3 regions of the Agrobacterium fabrum str. C58 genome follow, and region 1 is predicted to be linked to each of the others. Evidence: riboswitches for the same ligand, from Rfam matches in the RefSeq annotation. Region 1 holds a riboswitch; each other region holds the start of a gene.
The links. A riboswitch is a leader RNA that binds a small molecule or an ion and turns the genes downstream of it on or off. The one in region 1 is predicted to bind thiamine pyrophosphate.
Positions count from the first base shown of each region.

Region 2: linked by a shared signal. The riboswitch ahead of ATU_RS15180 (ABC transporter permease) and the one ahead of thiC (phosphomethylpyrimidine synthase ThiC) in region 1 are both predicted to bind thiamine pyrophosphate.
Region 3: linked by a shared signal. The riboswitch ahead of thiB (thiamine ABC transporter substrate binding subunit) and the one ahead of thiC (phosphomethylpyrimidine synthase ThiC) in region 1 are both predicted to bind thiamine pyrophosphate.

Region 1 is NC_003062.2:2,540,305-2,542,503, reverse strand. Features, by position in the region: gene ATU_RS12520 (acyl-CoA dehydrogenase family protein) at 1-133, opposite strand, end outside; gene ATU_RS12515 (acyl carrier protein) at 133-384, opposite strand; TPP riboswitch at 567-678, shown strand; gene thiC (phosphomethylpyrimidine synthase ThiC) at 774-2,199, shown strand, end outside.
Region 2 is NC_003063.2:311,947-314,145, forward strand. Features, by position in the region: gene ATU_RS15175 (alpha-glucosidase) at 1-606, shown strand, start outside; TPP riboswitch at 828-930, shown strand; gene ATU_RS15180 (ABC transporter permease) at 1,056-1,841, shown strand; gene ATU_RS15185 (ABC transporter substrate-binding protein) at 1,838-2,199, shown strand, end outside.
Region 3 is NC_003062.2:2,699,438-2,701,636, reverse strand. Features, by position in the region: gene ATU_RS13225 (ABC-F family ATP-binding cassette domain-containing protein) at 1-761, shown strand, start outside; gene ATU_RS13220 (VOC family protein) at 859-1,251, shown strand; TPP riboswitch at 1,297-1,407, shown strand; gene thiB (thiamine ABC transporter substrate binding subunit) at 1,445-2,199, shown strand, end outside.

The sequences.
Region 1 (2,199 bases):
GCAAGGCATCGACGGCTTCCTGCGGGAAGCGGCCGGTGACATCCACGTCATCCGCATGCTTTGCGGCAATGGTCGCGACACGGCCCGCGCGCGCGGACAGCGTTTCATCCTGCGGCGCTACGGTCACGTTCATCAGGCAGCCTCTTTACCATCCAGAATGAGCTTAACGGTGTCTTCAATGGCCTTGATGCTGGCGAAAGACTTGCGGTTCAACAGGTTATCGGGGAATTCGATATCGAATGCTTCTTCGATACCCAACATCAGTTGTACGGATGCGAAGGAAGAGAGGCCTGCCGCATAAAGATCTGCTTCATCTGCAATCGTATCGACGGGGGTGGGAAGCTGGCCGAATTTTGCCAGTATTTCACGAATAGTCGCATTCATTCCGACGTATCTCCAATGAAATCAACATTAGGAAGGTTTGTGCTTATCGTTATGCCGCAAACGATAATATTCACCTAAACCGTTAGGTTAATTACAACTAACGGCAGCATGCGTCATTCCCGCACCTTTGCCAAGCGTTGATGAGCGGCCTTGACAAAAGGCGGGCAGTGTCTTTTGCTGTGGCCATTCACCAGGGGTGTCCCGTCAAGGGGCTGAGATTCTGCTTTCATGCGCAGTGACCCGTTGAACCTGATCCAGTTCATACTGGCGTAGGGACGGTGCAAAGACCTGATGTCGGGCAGGCGCATGGCGCCGTGAGTCGGCACTTCGGTATTTTCCATCATTCCGGCTCGAACTGGGTCTCCACAGTCAAACTTTGGAGCCTCAAGATGAATATCGTTGCCAAGACCATCCCGCTTGTCGTCACCACCGGGCCGCATGCCGCTTCCACGAAAATCCATAAACCGGGAATTTTGCATCCGCATATTCGCGTGCCGATGCGCGAGATCGCGGTGCACCCAACGGCGGGCGAACCGCCGGTGACGGTGTATGATTCCTCCGGTCCCTATACCGATCCCAGCCATCCCGTCCTGATCGAAAACGGTCTTCCGCGCCTGCGTCATGACTGGGTCGTGGCGCGCGGTGATGTCGAGGCTTATGAGGGACGGCACGTCAAGCCGGAGGATAACGGCTTTGCAACCGGCGAACGCCTGACGCCGGAGTTTTCCGTGCGCCACCAGCCGCTGAAAGCGACGGCGGGCAAAGCGGTGACGCAGCTTGCCTATGCGCGGGCCGGCATCATCACGCCGGAAATGGAATTCATCGCCATCCGCGAAAATCTCGGGCGCGAGGCCGCAAAGGAAAAGCCTACGCGGGACGGCGAGAGTTTCGGCGCGCATATCCCTGATTATGTCACGGCGGAATTCGTGCGTCAGGAAGTGGCATCGGGTCGCGCCATCATTCCCGCCAATATCAACCATCCCGAACTTGAGCCGATGATCATCGGCCGCAATTTTCTGGTGAAGATCAACGCCAATATCGGCAATTCCGCCGTTACCTCCTCCATGGCGGAAGAGGTGGAGAAGATGGTCTGGGCCATCCGCTGGGGTGCGGATACCGTCATGGACCTCTCCACCGGCCGTAACATCCACAATATCCGCGAATGGATCATTCGCAATTCACCGGTGCCGATCGGCACGGTGCCGCTTTATCAGGCGCTGGAGAAGGTCAACGGCATTGCCGAAGACCTCAACTGGGAGGTGTTTCGCGATACGCTGATCGAGCAGGCGGAGCAGGGCGTCGATTATTTTACCATCCATGCCGGGGTGCGGCTGCATTACATCCCGCTCACCGTCAACCGCGTCACCGGCATCGTCTCGCGCGGCGGTTCGATCATGGCCAAGTGGTGTCTGCATCACCACAAGGAAAGTTTCCTCTATGAGCACTTCGAGGAGATTTGCGACATCTGCCGCGCTTATGACGTCTCTTTCTCGCTGGGTGACGGCCTGCGTCCCGGCTCGATTGCCGACGCCAATGATGCGGCGCAGTTTGCCGAGCTGGAGACGCTGGGCGAGCTGACGCAGATCGCCTGGGCCAGGGATTGCCAGGTGATGATCGAAGGCCCCGGCCATGTGCCGATGCACAAGATCAAGGAAAACATGGACAAACAGCTGAAGACCTGCGGCGAGGCGCCTTTCTATACGCTTGGGCCGCTCACGACAGATATCGCGCCCGGTTACGACCACATCACCTCAGGCATCGGGGCGGCGATGATCGGCTGGTTCGGCACGGCCATGCTCTGCTATGTCACGCCGA
Region 2 (2,199 bases), on a different replicon from region 1:
GACGGCCTTGTCACCGTCATCTGCGGCGCGCTCTCCTCCGGCCTCATGGGCAATGCCTATCATCACTCAGACATCGGCGGCTACACCAGCCTGTTCGGCAATGTCCGGACAGCGGAACTCATCATGCGCTGGACGGAGATGGCCGCCTTCACCCCGGTCATGCGCACCCATGAGGGCAACCGGCCGCGGGACAATCTCCAGATCGATCAGGATGAAACTGTTCTTGCCCATTTCGCCCGCATGACGGCGATATACGTCGCGCTCGCCCCCTATCTGAAATCGCTCTCCGCCGAGGCCGCAAAAACCGGCCTGCCGGTGCAGCGACCCCTATTCCTTCATTACGAGAATGAGCCGCAGACCTATGCCGTTCAGGACTGCTATCTCTACGGGGCGGACATGCTTGTCGCACCGGTCTGGAAAGCAGGCGAAACGCAACGCTCGCTCTACCTTCCGGGTCATGGCGAATGGGTGCATCTCTGGAGCGGCAAGCGTCATGCCGGCGGGCGAGACATCACCGTCGAAACACCGCTCGGAGAGCCGGCGGTGTTCTATCGTGCCGATAGCAGCCATCACCGGCTGTTCGAACAGCTTCGCACCATCGGCTGAAGGCTAGAGGTTTCGTCCTTGCCATCACCCCGCCAGGCGGGGTGATGTGATGGGCTTCCTCCTGCGACAGGCTGACTTTGAAGTACAGGCCCGGCGAATTATAGGCCCGGCGAAGCGAATTGTTACATGCGAGCGCCGGTTTCTGACTGAAACTGCTTGATCCAGTGCGGGTCTTACCTCGCGCGAACCGTTGACATTTTCAAAACTTGACCTACAAAACAAGCTCTTCCGAGGGGAGCACCAGACGGTGCTGAGATGGTGGTGAACCGGACCCTTGAACCTGATCCGGGTCATGCCGGCGTAGGAACGGAACTGTCGTGCGCTCGAGGCGCTGCCCTTTCTCTTCTCCGCCATGCCTGATCTCCGTGATTGTCACATCTGGAGACGACCGATGATGCTGAAACCTTCCGTCCTCCGCACATGGTGCGTTTGCGTCTGAGGCCCGGCTCATGCGTGCCACCCATGCACTGAACGGTTTAGGTCTTCTGCTGCTTCTCTGGCAGACGGGGACATGGCTGTTTGCGCCGCCGCGCTACATCCTGCCGTCACCCGCCGATGTCGCGGCCGCCTTTTGGCGCCAGTCCGGCTTTTTGTTCGGTCAGGCCATGGTGACGCTTGGTGAAATGGCGCTGGGTCTCGCGGCAGGCGTTACCGCTGGAATTCTCGTCGCCTTCACGATTGCCGCCACTCCGCGCTTCGGCCGCCTTGTCTGGCCCATGGTTCTGGTGTTGCAGGCGTTCCCGGTCTTCGTGCTCGCTCCCATTCTCGTGCTCTGGTTCGGCTTTGGCATGGCCTCTAAAGTCGTGATGACGGCGGTTATCATCTTCTTCCCCGTCGCTTCGGCCTTTACCGATGGCCTCAACCGCACGGACCGCGCCATCCTCGACGCCGCCTCGCTGACGGAGGCGAGCCATTGGCAGATCCTCACCCGGCTGCGCGTGCCGCTGGCGCTGCCCTCCCTGATTTCGGGCTTGAGGGTGGCGGCGCCGCTTGCCCCGCTCGGCGCCGTCATCGGCGAATGGGTGGGCGCATCCGCCGGGCTCGGTTTCGTGATGATCCAGTCCAATGCCCGTATGCAGACCGACACCATGTTCGCCGCCATGGCCATTCTCGCCGTCATGGCCGTGCTGCTCAGGCTCATCGTCGACCGGGCGACCGCCAATCTGGCCCCCTGGGCCAAGGAAACAGAACACACCATTCCTTTCAGATATTTACGGAGACTTTCGGCACCATGAAACGAACGCTTTTTTCCCTCGCCATCGCAGCGGCAAGCGTGCTTGCGCCCATGCAATCTGAGGCCGCCGACAAGCTGACCGTGTTGCTCGAATGGTTCGTGAACCCCGATCATGCACCGATGGTGATCGCCACGGAACGCGGCCTGTTCACCGATGCAGGGCTGGAGGTGGAGCTGGTTCCGCCCGCCGACCCTTCCGCCGTGCCGCGCCTTGTCTCGGCCAAACAGGCCGATATCGGCGTGCATTACCAACCGAACCTCTATCTCGATCACGAAGCCGGCCTGCCGCTCGTCCGTTTCGGCACGCTGGTCGAAACGCCGCTCAACACCGTCACAGTTCTCGCCGATGGGCCGATCAA
Region 3 (2,199 bases), 160 kb from region 1:
ATCTCAATCCCAACGAAACGCTCGCGCATTATCTGACCGACGGGCGTGGTGACAATCTCCTCGTCAATGGCGAAGTGAAGCATGTCACTGGCTATATGAAGGACTTCCTGTTCCAGCCGGAGCAGGCGCGCACGCCCATCCGCAATCTCTCCGGCGGGGAGCGCGCCCGTCTTATCCTGGCGCGCATTCTGGCCCGGCCGACCAATCTTCTGATCCTCGACGAACCGACAAACGATCTCGATATTGAAACGCTCGATCTGTTGCAGGAGATCGTTGCCGGTTTTTCCGGCACGGTCATTCTCGTCAGCCACGACCGTGATTTTCTCGACCGCACCGTCACCTCCACCATCGCACCCGCCAATCCCGATCAACCGGATGGGCGCTGGATCGAATATGCGGGCGGCTATTCGGACATGATGGCACAGCGCAAGGGTGCGGCGGACGAAAAACGCAAGGCCGAAAGGCAGGAAAAGGCCAAGGCCGTATCCTCAGCCTCGCCGTCGCAGGAGCCAGCGAAGGCCAAGGGCAAACTTTCCTTCAAGCAGAAATTCGCTCTCGAAAACCTCCCGAAGGAAATGGAAAAGACCCAGGAAGAGATCGCAAAACGCGAACAGCGCATGGCTGACCCGCAACTCTTTGCCAAGGATCAGGCGACCTTCAACAAGCTGGCGCAGGAAATGGAAAAGCTGCGCGAAAAGTTGGAAACCATGGAAGAGGAATGGCTGGAACTGGAGATGCTGCGCGAGGAACTTGAGAGCTGAAGCCAGGCACTCTCCGTTCGAGCAGTCCTTCGTCGGCCTTTGACAGGCAAGCGGAATTACCGTTCTATGACCCCGCTCGTTTGGAGGAGATCTGAAAATGCGCATGATTTTTGTCAATCTGCCGGTCAAGAATATCGAGGTGTCGAAAAGCTTCTTCACGGCCCTCGGTTTCAGTTTCAATCCGGAATATTCCGACGACCGCACGCTCTGCATGATCGTGGAGGAGAACATTTTCGTGATGCTTCTTCAGGAGGACCGGTTTCGGGATTTCATTAATGGCGATATCGCCGATGCCAAACAGAGCACCGAGGTTCTGACCTGCCTTTCCGCTGGAAGCCGGGAGGAGATCGACGAGATGATCGCAACCGCGCTTGCCTCCGGCGGTAGCAGCTGGAAACCGGTTCAGGACCATGGCTTTATGTATGCCGGCAGCTTTCAGGATCCCGACGGTCACGTCTGGGAGCTGGTGCATATGACGGGACAGGGTTGATCTCGCCCATCTTGCCAATCACCGACGACGGGACTAAACCATCATCTTGATCTAACGGGGTGTCTTCTGTGCTTTTGTGCAGAAGGCTGAGAGGCTTGCCAACCCGAAGAACCTGATCCGGTTCATACCGGCGGAGGGATTAGACGGCTTAAAGGCAAGCGGCTACTCCTTCTCGTCTTTTGAGGAGATACCCGTGCGCCGTCGTCTTTTCCTGAATTCCGTCATTGCCGCCTCGCTGTTTCTGCCCGGTTTAGCCGCGGCGCAGGACAAGCCGGAACTGACCGTCTACACCTATGAAAGCTTCGTTTCCGAATGGGGCCCCGGCCCCAAGGTGAAGGAAGCCTTCGAGAAGGTTTGCGTCTGCACGGTCAATTTTGTCGGTGTCGCGGATGGCGTGGCGCTGCTCAATCGTCTGAAACTTGAGGGCAGCGGTTCCAAGGCGGACGTCGTGGTCGGGCTCGACACCAATCTTGTCGCGGAAGCCAAACAGACCGGCCTTTTTGACGCCAGTGGCATCGATGCATCGGCGGCCAAGGTGCCGGGCGGTTACAAGGACGATGTTTTCGTACCCTATGATTATGGGCATTTCGCTGTGATCTATGACACGCAGGCGGTGAAAAACCCGCCGGCGAGCCTTAAAGAACTGGTGGAAGGCGACTCCGCGCAGAAGATCGCCATTCAGGACCCGCGTACCTCCACACCTGGGCTTGGCCTGCTTTTGTGGGTAAAGTCAGTTTATGGCGACAAGGCGCCGGAGGCTTGGGCAAAGCTCAGGAAGCGCATTCTCACCGTCACGCCCGGCTGGTCGGAATCCTATGGCCTGTTCACCAAGGGAGAGGTGCCGATGGTGCTCTCCTACACCACCTCGCCGGCCTATCACATGGTCGCCGAAAAGTCGGACCGTTATCAGGCTGCGGCCTTTTCGGAAGGGCATTACATCCAGATCGA